DNA from 2 places in the Paenibacillus sp. FSL H7-0735 genome. Region 2 is predicted to be linked to the other one. Evidence: riboswitches for the same ligand, from Rfam matches in the RefSeq annotation. Region 2 holds a riboswitch; the other holds the start of a gene.

Region 1 (8,097 bases), 560 kb from region 2:
AATTGCCGAGCTAGGTGAACCCAATCCCATGACATTCAGGGCTTCCATTTCAGGAATAGCTAGCATGAACATTGCCGGAATAATCGCGAAGTATTTAGCGATATCATTCGCAATACTGAACGTTGTCAACGCGCCCCGCGTCATCAGTAGCTGTTTACCAATAGCTACAACCTCAATGATCTTCGAGGGATCGGAGTCCAGATCAACCATGTTTGCTGCTTCCTTAGCGGCTGTAGTCCCGCTGTTCATCGCTAAGCCCACATCAGCTTGGGCGAGGGCAGGTGCGTCATTCGTACCATCACCAGTCATTGCCACCAGCTTGCCTTCGTTCTGCTCGCGGCGGATAACCGCTATTTTATCCTCAGGTGTACTCTCTGCAATAAAATCATCTACCCCTGCTTCACGGGCAATAGTAGCTGCGGTCAGCGGATTGTCCCCTGTACACATGATAGTCTTGATTCCCATTTTTCGCAGCTCATCGAACCGCTCTTTCATGCCTGGCTTAACTGTATCCTTTAAGTAAATAAGTCCATAAATCCGGTTGTCTACCGCAACAGCAAGCGGGGTCCCCCCCATCCGGGCGATAGCATCGGAATTACTGTCGAGGTTCGCGGGAATGACTCCGCCCTTCGACTGTACCCATTTCTTCACGGAATCGACTGCCCCTTTACGAACAGATCGTCCATCCCGCAGATCTATACCACTCATCCGGGTCTCAGCCTTAAACTCCACGAACTCTCCGCCTTCAGCAAGTTTGCTGTCATAGCTGCGTTCCAGCTTCTTAGCCAGCTCAATAACAGAACGTCCTTCCGGAGTCTCATCCTTTAGCGAACTAATAGCTGCCCAAGCCGTAAGCTCAGCTTCCGTTTCATCTCCAACTGGCACAAAATCACTCGCCATCCGGTTTCCGAAAGTAATCGTACCGGTCTTATCTAGAATCATTGTATTAATGTCGCCGGCAGCTTCAACGGCCTTCCCTGACATAGCAAGGACATTAAACTGTGTGACGCGGTCCATCCCTGCTATCCCGATAGCGGAGAGCAGTCCCCCGATTGTGGTCGGGATCAGACAGACCAACAGGGCGATCATAACAGGAATATCTAGATCAACACCCAGATAAGTCGCAATTGGCCGCAAGGTCACTACTACAATCAGGAAAATCAACGTCAGACTGATCAAGAGTGTATTTAGTGCAATTTCATTGGGTGTCTTCTGACGTTTCGCCCCTTCAACGAGGGAGATCATCCGATCCAAGAATGACTCACCGGGATCACTGGTAATTTTGACTTTAATCTCATCACTAACTACCCGGGTGCCGCCTGTGACTGAGCCAAAATCTCCGCCGGCTTCCTTAATAACAGGTGCAGATTCACCTGTAATTGCCGATTCATCTACGGAGGCCAGCCCTTCAATCACTTCACCATCGCCAGGGATAAGTTCTCCCTGACTGACGATCACGATATCTCCTTTCCGCAGCTCGGAGGAAGAAACGGTCTTCACAGACCCTCCAACGAGCTTATTAGCTGTGATATCCTGTTTCGTTTTCTTAAGCGAATCCGCCTGTGCCTTCCCGCGGCCTTCAGCCAGCGCTTCAGCGAAGTTGGCAAACAGCACTGTGAATAACAGAATGAACAACACCGTGATATTGAAGCCTACCGATTTCTCTGCATTAAAATATCCGGGGGCCAGTACCATAAGCAATACAATAATCGTGCCGATTTCGACTACGAACATGACCGGATTTTTGATTAACGTCACCGGGTTAAGCTTAATAAAGCTATCCTTTACAGCGCTTAGGAGTATGGGTCCCGTCAGCAGCTTTTTTCTTTTTACAGTACTCATCTTGTTCTCCCTCTTCCTACCGTAAGGTCAAATATTCTGCAATCGGGCCGAGCACAATGACCGGCAGAAACGTCAGCGCACCGATAATCACTACCGTACCAATCAGAATTCCGGTGAACAGACCATTGTCTGTGCGGAATGTGCCAATCGTCTCAGGAACCGGCTTCTTCTGGATCAGTGAACCTGCAACTGCCAGCATTGCGATTATAGAGACATAACGGCCAAGCAGCATTACGATCCCGGTTGTAACATTCCAAAAGGTGGTATTGTCCGCAAGCCCTTCAAATCCTGAACCATTGTTCGCGGCAGAAGAGACATATTCATATAACACTTGGCTAAGTCCATGGAATCCGGGATTCGTAATGGAACCGTTGCCCAAGCCCGTTAAGAACGCACCTGCTGTTGGTACAAGGATAATGAACGGATGCACAAGGATAGCAATCGCAATCAGCTTCATCTCCTTGGCTTCTATCTTTCGCCCGAGAAACTCTGGTGTTCTGCCAACCATTAGTCCACATAAGAAGACGCCCATGATGGCATACATCAGCATATTGATTAGTCCTACACCTTTTCCCCCGAAGACGTTATTGAGCATCATTAGGGCCAGAGGGGTAATGCCACCCAGCGGTGTTAGCGTATCATGCATATTGTTAACACTACCTGTCGTAGCTGCCGTTGTTACCGAAGTGAACAGAGAAGATTGCGGGATCCCAAAACGTACCTCTTTACCTTCCATGCTGCCTTGCGAAGACTCGATCCCCAGCGCATTAATAGCGGGATTCCCTTTAGTTTCCGCATAATAATTCAGCCCCAGCAGCAGAACGAACAAGGTCATCATTGCTGTGAAAATCACCCAGCCCTGACGTTTGTTCTTAGCGAACAACCCGTACATATATGGCAAAGAGGCTGGCAACATCCACATAGAGAGAATCTCCAGAACGTTCGTAAGTGGATTAGGGTTCTCAAAAGGATGCGCTGAATTGGCTCCGAAGAAGCCGCCACCATTCGTACCTAAGTGTTTAATTGACTCCAAAGAAGCGACTGGACCGATAGCGATTTGTTGCGTCTGCCCTTCGAGTGTAGTGACCTCAAGCGATGGCTTGAGCGTTTGTGGCACATGCAATCCTACCAGCACCAATGAAACTAGCAGAGCTAATGGAATGAATACACGAATATGTGCTTTTACGAAGTCCTCAAAAAAATTCCCGACTGATTTCTGTCCTGTAATCCCTCTGACAAAAGCAACCGCAACAGAAAATCCGCTCGCTGCAGACGTGAACATCATCATCGTGATGACTGCCATTTGTGAAAAATACGATAGTCCCGTCTCCCCGCTATAATGCTGCAGGTTCGTATTGGTCATAAAGCTGATCACCGTATTAAATGAAAGCGTCTGTTCCATATCGGCAATTCCATTCGGGTTCAGCGGCAATCCCCGCTGTAATCTTAGAAAAATATAACTGAAAGCAACCAGTACGATATTAGTTAAAACAAAGCTGAGTGCATACTTCTTCCAGGACATTCCGTCCCGTTTTTTCAGGCCGATCAGCTTATAAATACCTTTCTCTGTGCCTGCAAACCAGCGATCCGTACGATTCGGTTCGTTAGAAAATACATGATATAAATACGTCCCCATCGGCTTGACCAACAAGATGAGAATTACAATTACGACGACTATTTGCAAAATGCCCATGAATGCCCCTCCTTAAAATTTCTCAGGATGAATCAACGCGTAAACCAGATATATAAACAACAGTAGGGTAACAGCGATTACTAGAATCACAGCTTATCCCTCCCCGTATCCTCAACTACACCTGCGCACCAGCGCATAAAGCCATAAAATAACCCGTAAATTACAGCTAACGAAGCCACCATATACAGATCCATCATATCTTCCGCACTCCTTCCATTATCCTTGATGAGGTGATCTATCGATTAGAAAATCAGCATCACCACTATGGGAATAGATTACATAGCTCGCACCAAGTCTTTTATAGACCAATCTAGGATTTATAGAACTTGTAATCACAAAAATTGGCTGTGTCGTCCAGGTACGGCACATCTGAATATAGCGGCAGCAAAGCGGAAAGCTGCTCTCAAACAGATATACCCTGCCTACCGGGAACGATGGGCGAAACCAAGTGCTCTGATGGCGGGTATCCACTAGAATAACCTGCTCGATTCCGAGCTCCTCTAGTAAAGCTTTCTCAGCCAGATTGTTGGTTAATCCCGCCATCTTAATACCCCTGAACTTCAGAAGTTTAATGAAATGTTCTCCCGCCTTTGTAGGCGCACATACAAGCACATATTCATTCTGATCCGTCATCTCTTTTTTCTCCTCCTGCTCATTTACAACAAGGAGGCAACGAAAATCTCCGAAAGGATGTTGACCTATCGTCATTTTCGGGCACAACCTAAAGCTCGGTTGTGTCACGTCATTAGACGCTGCCTTACAAATACCGCTAATGATGAATTTAGCGACCTCTTGGGGGAGGCCTCCATAAATGCTTTGCTTCTAAGAGCACAGCAAAAAGCCACAAAGGATCTCCTCTGTGGCTCGCTAGCGGTCACATTGCACTCATCCTCTCTCCATACGCTTACGAGGTTAGCTGTCGGATTCGGGCGGTGAGAGTCGCCCTACCTGTATAGATGCGAGCTCACTCGCACCCTCTACAGGATTCACCCCATAATCAGCTTCCGACTCTCACATCGGCTGCCGATTGTTGGTTCCCCCGCTTTCCTTATCGGAAATTAAGCGGATCAAATATTCGATTGTCGTTGAAACAGGAGTAATCATACTCTTATGCACGAAGACTTGTAAAACCTGAATGATGCCAAAATAATGCAAATTAAAAACTATTTTCCCATTAGATAGCGCTTACTTGATATCTAATCTCTCTATATCTCTTGTTTACTCGAGTTTCGAGCGTTTAATCGCTATCTATAACCCATGTGATTTTATTCACCTTTTTAGGGTGAAAATACTGCAAATTCCCTTTATAGGTAGAAACGCAAGAAGCTGAGGTTGAGCGAGAAAGAGGCGCGATAACACGCCATAAATACCTATTTACCTCGTTTTTCAGTCGTAGTCGGCAGGATATGGTTAAAATCGCTCTAAAAGAACATTTTCCGTTTTTTACAGAAAATCTTGAAAAGAGTATGATTCGGGTTGAATCTAATTCATGAAAAACAATCAACGCTGAGTTCCTGCATTCGCAGGGAACGGGGGAACCATCAGGCCACCTGGCCTACTTGGGGTGAATCCAAAGGAGACTGCGTAAGTCTCAATAGGTAGGGCGACTCTCACCGTCCGAATCCGACAGCTAACCTCGTAAGCGTAAAGAGAGAGACCCTTGATCCGCCACGCTTTGGCCCAGGTATATCTGCCTGTAATCCAAAACCGCAGCAGAGGTCCTCCTCTTGCTGCGGTTTTTGCGTTACCTGAGCCTATTAGGTGATAGCACGCTGGATGGGGTGAATGTTTTGAAGCACTATTATTTAGGGATACATCAAGGGCTGCTTGAGCCGATAAGTCTAAATTACGTTTGTTTCGGGGCCTTATGGTTCGAAGAAAATAATCACAAGTACATTGTAGGTTATGCATTTGGCCAGAACCAGATCCAAGCCCTTCGCCAATTCAGTACACCTTCTTCTTGTAAAGACTGTTTAGACTCTAAGATTGTATATGAAATATATAAAAAAATTCGAGAACAACAACAGCAGCAGGATTGGTCATCGCATCAAAAACTCCCGTGGTTTACAGCCTTCAAGGAGCCTTGGAAAGATGTAAGCGCCGGTTGGTATGTCTTGAGATCCCGCAGCACCTTTCCCTTACATCTATCTGTTATACGGAAAGAGAAGTTCCGACTATGGCTAGAGCATACCGCAGTCTGTGAGAATAAAATGGAAATGCTCGCTTGTGTAGAAAAGGCTAGTGTCACTCATCATGTAGACTTAAAGCTTTTGGAAATCTAAGGAGGAACCCTACTATGGACCAGCGCAGACTATCCCGCATTGAAGTATTTGTATTGGATGAACCCGAGCCTATTCACTATGGAATGGAAGGGGCTGAAGGCTGCCGTTATGGTATTCTGAAGCTCACCTGTAAGGGAGGTTGCAGTTGGGGGGCTTGTCTAATCTCTGCCAACACCAAAAATTTCGATCTCATTAAATGGAGTTCTTTTTTACGGGCTATCTGTCATTGCCGTCTTGAGGAAGCGCTGGATAAGGTCCGCCGCGAAGGTTCAGATTGGGAGCAGGTTAAGCTTGAGCTAGTTCAGGGTGCTTTGCAGGATTTAAAGGCCAAGCTCCAGGGTAAATCCTTGGCTGGGCATATTCAGCAAGGGCGTCTGTACAGTGTTGCAGCTGGGGGGAGCAATTCCAGAAGTGAACGGCTCTACTACAAACCTTCCAAAGCTTTATCCACTGCCTCCCAGCAGAAACACAGTTGCCCGGAACCAGACACCGCCGATCTTATCAATAAATCCATCTCTTACTTTTCTATATTATAGATTCAAGCAAATCTCTCATTCTGAAAGGATCGTGTTCACCATGCCTGACCCCTTACCTCCCGTGTCCACCTACAGTGCTAAATTTGCAGAGTGTGTTCAAAAGTATACTAATGAAGTCTACGTACTCAGTTCCATGTTATTAGAACAATCTAATGAGGCAGACAAGGTTACTATCCGCACCTTCACAGAGCTTCATAAAATATATCGTCAGGATAACTTCGACCCTCAGTTATTCTCTATCCACGCTTACCGCACTTGTATTCGCCAGTGTGCTGATTCTTTTGCCCGGCGCTCTCTTCTATCGGCTAAGGGAATACCTTGGGAGGAACAGCTTGTGAAGGTATTGTGGTACGGCTTAAAGCTGCCTCTTTCTCAAATAAGCGTTATTCTGCAAAAAAGTGTTCCTGCACTGAAAGCACAGCTTAGAGCTGTACGGGAGCAGATGACCGCCCAAGCGGATATACTAACGAGCGCAAATCTTTCTATAATTTAGTCACTGACTAGAATTCAGACGATCTTTAAGCGCATGAAGCATCTAACGGACTCAGGAGCCTTTAATTGAAGCTTTTCCTCAAATTTGGCCGGCGTTCGGACTCCAGTAGAAATCCCGAGCGATGAGCGTCTCGGATCGTCTTCAAGCAGGCCCTAATCATCTTCCACCAAGGCAAGGCTTACGGACCCAGATATCGTTATTTGCACGTTTATCGCCTTTTGAGCATAGTATCGGACTCCAGTGCAACTATTTGGTTAAAAGAGCTACTAATTCACTGTTTTTCATGCCAATAGCGACTATTGTGTCCGATATCTTGCCAAATCTCGATGATTGTTGCATTTAAGTGTTGCTGGGTCCGTTAGCTATATCAGCTCGTATACAAAGAGATTGCCAACTCAAAAACGGGGATATCCCAGCAACCATAAATGGCTGTTAGGATCCCCCCGAAAATTCAGTACCTACTATTGTGCCTTACTCTTACGCGCCTTACTGTACATCCACAATCCTGCCAACATCCCCACTATAGCAACACCGGTCAATACGCCTTGAACGAAATCCATAAAAGTGGAGCCATCCGGAAGCATTCTACTAACCGAAGCCAGTGATACCGAACTCATTAAAAGCATAATGGTATATTGTTCGCTTGTAGACATCATTAGCACTCCCTAAAAGTTATATGAGGCCTTCTTAGATCTTGTATGCTTTCATTGCTTTTCTGATTTCTTTAATACTTGGGCGTTTGCCGTACATCAGTACGCCGGTACGATAGATCTTGGCTGCCAGCCATCCGAAGATGAAGGTAGTCACAAGCAGGATCAGCAGCGATACAATGACTTGCCAGATCGCCACCTCACCGACACCAATTCGGAGCAGCATCGTCAATGGTGAAGTGAAAGGTACATAACTCGCTATCTTAACCACTAGAGTATCTGCATTGGAGATACTGAACAGTGGAACATAGAACGCTACGAAGCCTAACATCATGATTGGCATTACCGCCTGACCGAGATCCTCCGTACGGCTGACAATCGAACCTACAGCCGCATACATCAAGGCATAGAGGAAGTAACCTAATACGTACAAGACAAATCCATAGAGCAGCAAGTTAATATTGAGCTGGCCTAAATCGAGATCAAAATCAGCCAATACAGTCGCATTATGCGGGAGCGTCAAATTGACGACGATCGCTGCGACAAAGATCCCAATTTGCAATATTCCTACTAGGAAAACACCGATAACTTTACCGAACAT
Region 2 (8,097 bases):
ATAGGCTGAATAAGAAAATTTCCATAAGAACTTTGAATGTCCCTATAAAAATTAAGAATTGCCCTGAAAGCATTTTGTCGATTTACCAAGACCAAAAATGATACTTTTCGACAAAGTACGACATAATTACTTATTATATACTGATATTAGTTAAAATCATATTAAATTATTAGAAGGAGTTGATCTCATGAAGCAGCCGCTCACGGAAGAAAAGGTTTTCAAGGATCCCGTTCATAATTATATTCATGTACAGGATACGATTATTTGGCGACTAATTAATACAAAAGAATTTCAGCGTTTACGCCGGATTCGCCAGTTAGGTACCTCATATCTCACTTTTCATGGTGCAGAGCATAGTCGATTTTCTCATTCTTTAGGAGTATATGAAATTACACGAAGAATCATTTCGCAATTTGAGCGCAGCGGGTATAAGGATTGGATTCCGGAAGAAAGTTTGCTTACTTTGTGTGCGGCTTTGCTGCATGATTTAGGGCATGGCCCATTTTCCCATTCTATAGAAGAAGCTTTTGAAATGAACCATGAGGATTGGACCTGCCGGATTATTTTGGAGGACACGGAGATTACCGAAATATTGCGTGATGTGGAGGAAGATTTTCCTCGTAAAGTAGCTTCAGTTATCTCTAAGACTTATGAGCATGAAATTGTTGTCAATTTGGTTTCCAGTCCGCTGGATGCTGATCGTATGGATTATTTGCTGCGTGATGCGTACTATACAGGTGTAAACTATGGAACCATCGACATTGATCGGATTTTGAGAATGCTTCGTCCTTATAATGGGCGGATTGTAGTAAAAGAATCAGGTATGCATGCCATTGAAGATTATTTAATGTCACGTTATCAAATGTACTGGCAGGTATATTTTCATCCGGTGACGCGCAGCTCTGAAATTATTTTGCGTCAAATCTTCCGTAGAGCTAAAGAATTGTTCCAAGAGGGGTACAAATTTCGCTTTATGATCGCTCCGCTGGAAGATCTCTTTCGAGGAGAAGTAACAGTGAAGCAATATTTAATGCTTGATGAGGCACTGGTACAGACTGCTTTTATGCAATGGACACTTGAAGAAGATGAGTTATTAAGCGACTTGTGTACCCGTTTTATTCATCGTAAACTGTATAAATATGTAGAGATCGAGAATTTGGATACAGATATGATTACGGAAATCCGCAGCAGTTTTGCGGGAGTGGGACTTAACCCAGAATATGACCTAGAGATTGATTATCCGACAGATTTGCCTTATGATGTGTTCCGTCCAGGAGCAGCCTTCGACAATAATCAAATTTTACTGCTTGATCGGAATGAGCAATTGCGGGAAATTTCAGAGGTATCGGATATTGTGCGCTCAATAAGCGGAATTCATCGTGGCAGATATCATCTATATTTCCCACAGGATAAGCTGAAAAAAGCCCTTACACGCTTGCCCTCTTCTGTAGCAGAGATTTTTGCAAAATAATACAAATATTTATGGAACTATTGATAAAAACAACAAGGAGTGAGCTTTAAAATGTATCTGTTCGACACACATACACATCTAGATGCGCCTCAATTCGACGAGGATCGCGAGGAAGTTATTGCTCGTGCAGTAGAGGCCGGAGTTAGCAAGATGATCAATATTGGATTTAATCGGGAAACGATCCCTTCAACGATGAAGCTGGCTGAATCTTATGATTATATTTATGCAGCGGTGGGCTGGCATCCACAGGATGCGATTGATATGAAAGAGGGGGACCTCGATTGGATCGCCTCTCTTTGCAGCCATGAAAAAGTGGTGGCCATCGGAGAGATTGGATTGGATTATTATTGGGATACCTCTCCCAAGGATGTGCAGCAGGAGGTCTTCCGCAAACAAATCGGACTAGCCCGTGAACTAAAAATGCCAATCTGTATACATGACCGTGATGCTCATGAAGATGTTGTACGGATTTTACGGGAGGAAAAAGCAAATGAAATTGGTGGCGTGATGCATTCGTTCTCAGGCAGCTGGGAAACAGCAAAAATGTGTCTAGACCTTGGATTTCATTTGTCATTTGGAGGACCGATAACGTTCAAAAATGCCAGAGTGCCTAAAGAGGTGCTTGCACAGACGCCATTGGACCGATTATTGATCGAAACAGACGCTCCATATTTGACTCCACACCCCTTCCGTGGCAAGCGAAATGAGAGTGCTCATGTGAAGTTAGTAGCAGAGGCTGCGGCTGAAATTAAAGGGTTAACATGGGAAGAATTGGCTAAAATTACGTATGCGAACGCACTGGAACGATTTGGGATTGTCTGAAAACAGGAGTAAAACGGGTGAAAAATAGAGAATAGCCGATATATTAAACTTTTTTAATATAAAAACGGCTGATTATTACAATATTTTAACCATATATTTGCTTAAACGTGGTTGAATCGTCCTTTACAACATGCATCAAAACAGGATATCATCTTTTCAGTGATGTGAGCTGTTGTTATTGTGACAGCCATTGATTCATGGATCGTCTCGCTGAGTCTCCGTATGGAGAACGGGGGAACCAATATTGAACTGCCGCATGCCTGTATCTTGAATACGACTAGGAATTGCCGCAGAACAATATTTGATTTCTTCACGTGGTCTTTGGGGTGAATTTAAGGGCAACCGCCGTGAGCGGGTGACCTGAAATAGGGCGTCTCTCTTTCGTCCGAACCCGACAGCTAACCCCGTAAGCGCAAGTAAGAGAGGCAACCTCGTGCACAAACATTCCCGCGTATTCTGACATCGGAGAAGCCACGAAAGAGTCCTCAAGAGAACTCTTTTTAGGCTTCTTTATTTTTGAATAAACTGAATGTTGCCCGCATACTGTTATATAACAGGTGTGGGAGTAGCTGTGCCGAGCAGGCGATCCATGAGCAGGAGACGCTAAGTTAATACGTGCGTATCCTGTGACAATCTCAAATAGTTTCGTCAAAGAAATTCAGTCCTCATGATATACAAATTGACGACGAGGCTATGTAAGGAGGATGGAGAGAATGGGCTTATTCCAACCAGAGGTATCCCATGATTCGCAGTCATCCAGCAGGTCTTTCGCATTACGGTGGGAGCAAGTAAATACTCGCGTACTTTTACTTGCAGGTGTGATTTCAATCGCAATCGCGCTGTTAATTCTGCTGTACGTACACGGTCAAAGTAACAAACAATTTGTTTTAGTAATAGACGGGCAAACACAGACACTTGAAACGCGAGAAGCACTTCTTGGTGATGTGTTGGAGAAAGAGCAAATTTCGCTGCAGCCGCATGATGAATTATCTTTAGGTCTGAGTGATGAAATAAAAGACGGTGACCGTGTCGTTATCAATCGTGCGCAGAAATTTAGCCTTACTGCGGACGGAGCAACAAAAACGTTATATACGACCGAAGACACTATCGGTCAGGCGATTGACAAACTGGGTATCAACCTAGAAGGCTATGATAAGATTTTTCCTTCGTTAGACACCACCATCTCTGCTGACATGGAGATTAAGATCGTTCGTATCAACAAGCAAACGGTACAGCGAACAACTAACTTACCTTTCCGTGTTATTAAGACAGCAGATCCCTCCCTTACTGTGGGAACAGTTAGAGTGGCACAGGCAGGCAAACCAGGCGTCATGGTTCAGCATATTGAAAAGATCTATCAAGACGGAGAACTGGCCTCTATGCGCATGATCGGCAAGGAAGTACAAACGGTAACAAAAGATAAGATCATTGCCGTTGGTACTAAAGCACTTCCTAAGCCTACTGTAGTTGCTAAAGCTACAACAACTTCCAAATCAAGCACTACCTCCAAAACGACTAAAGTTAGCGCTAAGACTAAGAACGTCACAAGCAAGGCTGGCGTAGACTTTGAGTACAAGAAGATGATTAAGAACGTCTCCATGACAGCTTATTCGTCAGAAGAGCCAGGAATAGGTACTAAAACTGCCTCCGGAACACGCGTAACGGAAGGTCGTACAATTGCAGTAGATCCGAATGTAATTCCTATTGGCTGGTGGGTTTATATCGATGGGCTTGGATTCCGCCGTGCAGAGGATACTGGCGGTGCCATTAAAGGCAATAAAGTGGATGTCTATTATGATTCCCTGAGCCATGCTCGTAATTTCGGCCGTAAATCACGTACCGTATATGTGATTGGACCTGTGAAACCAGAGCTTAACTAGAACTGAAGCTTTTGCAAAAAATCCTTTGATAAGCTATAGTGATGATAACCGTAAGGAACGCTGGATGATCATTTCGTTGATCGCAGAGCAACCGCTCATCACTTATACATTCTTTAACCAAAAGAAGAGGAGCGAATCCTCTTCTTTTTGCTTTTTTTGGAAGGAGTCAAGAAATATGATTAAGGAATTAATCGTCGTTGAAGGCAAAAGCGATACCGTAGCCATTAAGCGTGCTGTGGAAGCAGATACGATTGAGACAGGCGGCTCTGCTGTAAACCGGACTGTAATTGCGAAGATTGCGCTAGCTATGGAACGCAGAGGGGTTATTATTCTTACGGACCCGGACCATGCCGGGGAGCGAATTCGTAAAATCGTTTCAGCGAAGGTGCCGGGCTGCAAGCATGCTTTTATTCCGGAGAAGGACGCAACTCGAAAAGGGGATATCGGTGTAGAGAATGCATCGCCAGAGGCGATTCGTCATGCGCTGCGTAATGTACATACCTCTTTTGAAGGAGCACCTGCTTTGATTGGTATTGATGACCTTATGGCCGCTGGAATGCTTGTACACCCTCGGGCTGCTGAAAGACGTATGGCGCTTGGTAATTTGCTTGGAATCGGATATTGTAACGGCAAACAGCTGTACAAGCGGCTGGCGATGTTTGGGATTACGCGGGAGGAATTTGCCGGGGCTCTCGCCCAAATTGATCAGGGAGGCATTACTTCATGAGTGGTAGAGAGGAAATTTCGACTCCAAAACGGACCAAAGAGATTATTCAACGTTATGGATTCAAGTTTAAGAAAAGCCTGGGACAGAATTTTTTGATTGATCAAAATATTTTGGACAAGATTGTAGACGCTGCTGGACTAGATAGCGATTCTGGGGCGCTGGAGATCGGGCCGGGAATTGGAGCGCTGACGGAACGTCTGGCACTAACAGCCGGTGCTGTAACTGCCGTAGAGATTGACCGTAGACTGATTCCAATATTAAAAGACGTACTTTCCCCTTATCCCCATGTTAAGGTTCGTAACGATGATGTCCTCAATGTGAACTTGCAGGAAATGTTCAAGGAAGATTTCACCACTGTGAACAAGGTCAGTGTGGTTGCTAACCTGCCTTATTATGTGACTACTCCGATTCTGATGAAGCTGCTTGAAGAGAAGCTTCCCCTTGATAACATCGTTGTAATGATTCAGAAGGAGGTTGCGGAGCGTATGGCTGCATCTCCAGGTGGAAAGGAATACGGAAGTCTTAGCATTGCCGTGCAGTACTACAGCGAGCCTGAGCTCGTCTGTATCGTGCCGCGTACGGTATTCATCCCTCAACCTAATGTGGAGTCTGCTGTTATCCGTCTGAAGGTTAGAGAGCATCCTCCGGTAAAGGTGGAGAGTGAGAAGCATTTCTTTGAAGTGGTTCACGCTTCTTTCACACAGCGCCGCAAGACGATTGCTAACAATCTGAAGGCTCGTTACTTCCCTGAACAAGGACGTGAGCAGCTGGAGGCTTTACTCGCAGAAGCGGGTATTGAACCGACCCGTCGCGGAGAAACACTCAGTCTTGAAGAATACGCCCGCTTAAGCGGTGTTTTGCTAGCCGCTGGAATTGAATAAGCAATAAGAAACGGTTGTTGTCTTAAAGGACGACAACCGTTTCTCGTAGAAATATAAGGATGTTATTCTGGTGGAGCATTATACATTCTTATATTTTAAAAATATGGCGAGTTATGAACCAACTGAGGCCTTTGCCCATACGATGGGGTAGAGGTGGTGGTTGTAATGAATTTAGGAGACTTGGTCGTTCGCAAATCTTATGGCGGTGATTTAACATTTCGTGTAGATAATATTGTGCAGGATAGAGCCGTCATTAAAGGCACAGATTTCCGCCTGTTGGCGGATTCTCCTCTGGATGACCTGGTTCAAGTGCCTCCTACCCGAATAACGGAACGGGGACAGCAAGCACAGATCAAAGCGAAGGAATCACTGACACAGCTGCGGAAGGACCGTCAGGAGCAAAGTCAGCGGAGCGGGGGAACCCTAACAGAGGGGACATGGGCTCCACCGTCCAAGGAAGCTCCTTATTTTGAAGTGCCGGGTAAAGTACTGCATCTGGATGGCGATCCGGCATATTTGAATAAGAGCCTTAGCTTATACGAGCAGCTGCGGATTCCCGCTGAAGGGCATCATGTTCATGAATCTGCAATGGCTGATACGTTATACCGGCTGTTGCCCCGTGTACGCCCAGACATTGTAGTGATCACTGGTCATGATGGGGTACTGAAGCAACAGCATACTTACGATCTGTATAGTCTGAATAGCTATAAAAATTCGCAAAACTTTATAGCTGCTATTAGGGTAGCTAGGGAGTACGAGCGGAATTTTGATGCGTTGACTATTGTTGCCGGTGCTTGCCAATCTCATTTCGAGGCATTACTTGGAGCTGGGGCTAATTTTGCCAGTTCACCTGGTCGAATTTTGATCCATGCTCTGGATCCCGTTTATGTAGCAGCAAAATCATCCTTTACTTCCATCAGGGATACTGTAAATCTTAGTGATGTTCTGAATAATACCATCAGCGGTAATCAGGGTATTGGTGGTGTTGAGACCCGTGGCAGCTTCCGTATCGGAATGCCGCGGCTGCAGAATCTGTCGGCGCTAAAAGTGACACCATCAGCCATTTAAGCGGCAGAGATAGGTCTATGGTTTCAGGAATATAGGTAATTTGAATGGGCTGAATAGAATATCCAAAAGAAAGGGTGAGCGCTGAGCTTAACCCTTTCTTTTTTTCTTTGTGATGCCTATATTACAGATAACAAGGATATTAGTCCGGCGCTGATTTCCCGCAAAAAAATTCCGTTGACAACGAAATATGCATCAACTATAATTAATTATTTATTTGCTTTGACATTGTCCTGAAAAAGTTGTATAATGGACAAGAAAAGAGGTGGTCGTCAGGTAATGGCTAATAACGCGCTGTTGGAAATCAAACGCAGTCTTGAAGCTCACGTCGGTCATAAGATCACATTGCGTGCAAACGGAGGTCGTCGTAAAACCGTTGAACGCACAGGTGTCCTGGAAGAAACGTACCCTTCTGTATTTATTGTCAAACTGGATCAGGAGCAGCAAACTTTTAAGCGAGTCTCCTATAGCTATGCCGATATACTTACTGAATCTGTGGAAATCACAGTTTGTGAAGACGATGGGCAGATGCGGATTATGTATATTAAAGCTTAATGTTTCACGAACAGTCTCCTTTGGAGGCTGTTTTTTGTTTGCGTTTTTTGGGACAAATATTTGGTGCATGATCCGTGTTCTAAGCAAGCATACTAATTGGGCAACGGGTTAATCATTTATTTTCATAAGGGAGGAATTCCGTAATGAGCCGCAGAAAACGAGGCATGATGTCGGAGGAACTGAAGACAGAGTTAGCCAAGGAGCTGGGTTTTTATGAAACCGTAGAACGTGAGGGCTGGGGTGGAATTACAACTCAAGACGCTGGCAACATGGTGAAAAAAGCGATACAGCTTGCTGAACAGGCCGCGCGGAAATCTTAAATTTTAGGCTATAAAGTGAATATTACTGAAAAAGGGTGCGTCTAAAAGGCGACACCCTTTTAATATTGGACTTCATTAGAAGTTTCTCATATAATATGTTAAGTTGTTTTTACGGGAAAAGCTGAAGGTGGGTGAACGCCTTGAAAATGTATGAAAAGGCACCAGCTAAAATTAATTTGATGCTGGATGTGCTGCACAAACGTGCTGACGGTTTTCATGAGGTGGAAATGATTATGACCATGGTAGATTTAGCAGACCGCTTAGAGCTGTCTGAGCTGCCAAGGGATACTATTATAATATCAAGTCAGGCTGGTTATATTCCCCTGGACGAGAAAAATTTAGCTTTCCAGGCGGCAAGGCTTATTAAAGACCGTTA

The links. A riboswitch is a leader RNA that binds a small molecule or an ion and turns the genes downstream of it on or off. The one in region 2 is predicted to bind cyclic di-AMP.
Region 1: it holds a riboswitch for cyclic di-AMP, as region 2 does, so the genes downstream of both, NSS82_RS02945 (hypothetical protein) here and NSS82_RS00460 (3D domain-containing protein) in region 2, are expected to answer to the same signal.

What each region holds. Positions count from the first base shown of each region.
Region 1 covers NZ_JBBOZH010000001.1:650,379-658,475, reverse strand. The annotation lists gene kdpB (potassium-transporting ATPase subunit KdpB) at 1-1,842, opposite strand, end outside; gene kdpA (potassium-transporting ATPase subunit KdpA) at 1,859-3,535, opposite strand; gene kdpF (K(+)-transporting ATPase subunit F) at 3,548-3,625, opposite strand; gene NSS82_RS02945 (hypothetical protein) at 3,752-4,168, opposite strand; cyclic di-AMP (ydaO/yuaA leader) riboswitch at 4,421-4,610, opposite strand; cyclic di-AMP (ydaO/yuaA leader) riboswitch at 5,030-5,194, shown strand; gene NSS82_RS02940 (hypothetical protein) at 5,263-5,817, shown strand; gene NSS82_RS02935 (hypothetical protein) at 5,832-6,353, shown strand; gene NSS82_RS02930 (hypothetical protein) at 6,394-6,846, shown strand; gene NSS82_RS02925 (hypothetical protein) at 7,308-7,502, opposite strand; gene NSS82_RS02920 (ABC transporter permease) at 7,534-8,097, opposite strand, start outside.
Region 2 covers NZ_JBBOZH010000001.1:94,462-102,558, forward strand. The annotation lists gene NSS82_RS00450 (HD domain-containing protein) at 188-1,471, shown strand; gene NSS82_RS00455 (TatD family hydrolase) at 1,523-2,293, shown strand; cyclic di-AMP (ydaO/yuaA leader) riboswitch at 2,492-2,721, shown strand; gene NSS82_RS00460 (3D domain-containing protein) at 3,007-4,173, shown strand; gene rnmV (ribonuclease M5) at 4,349-4,900, shown strand; gene rsmA (16S rRNA (adenine(1518)-N(6)/adenine(1519)-N(6))-dimethyltransferase RsmA) at 4,897-5,781, shown strand; gene yabG (sporulation peptidase YabG) at 5,947-6,849, shown strand; gene veg (biofilm formation stimulator Veg) at 7,126-7,401, shown strand; gene NSS82_RS00485 (small, acid-soluble spore protein, alpha/beta type) at 7,545-7,721, shown strand; gene ispE (4-(cytidine 5'-diphospho)-2-C-methyl-D-erythritol kinase) at 7,862-8,097, shown strand, end outside.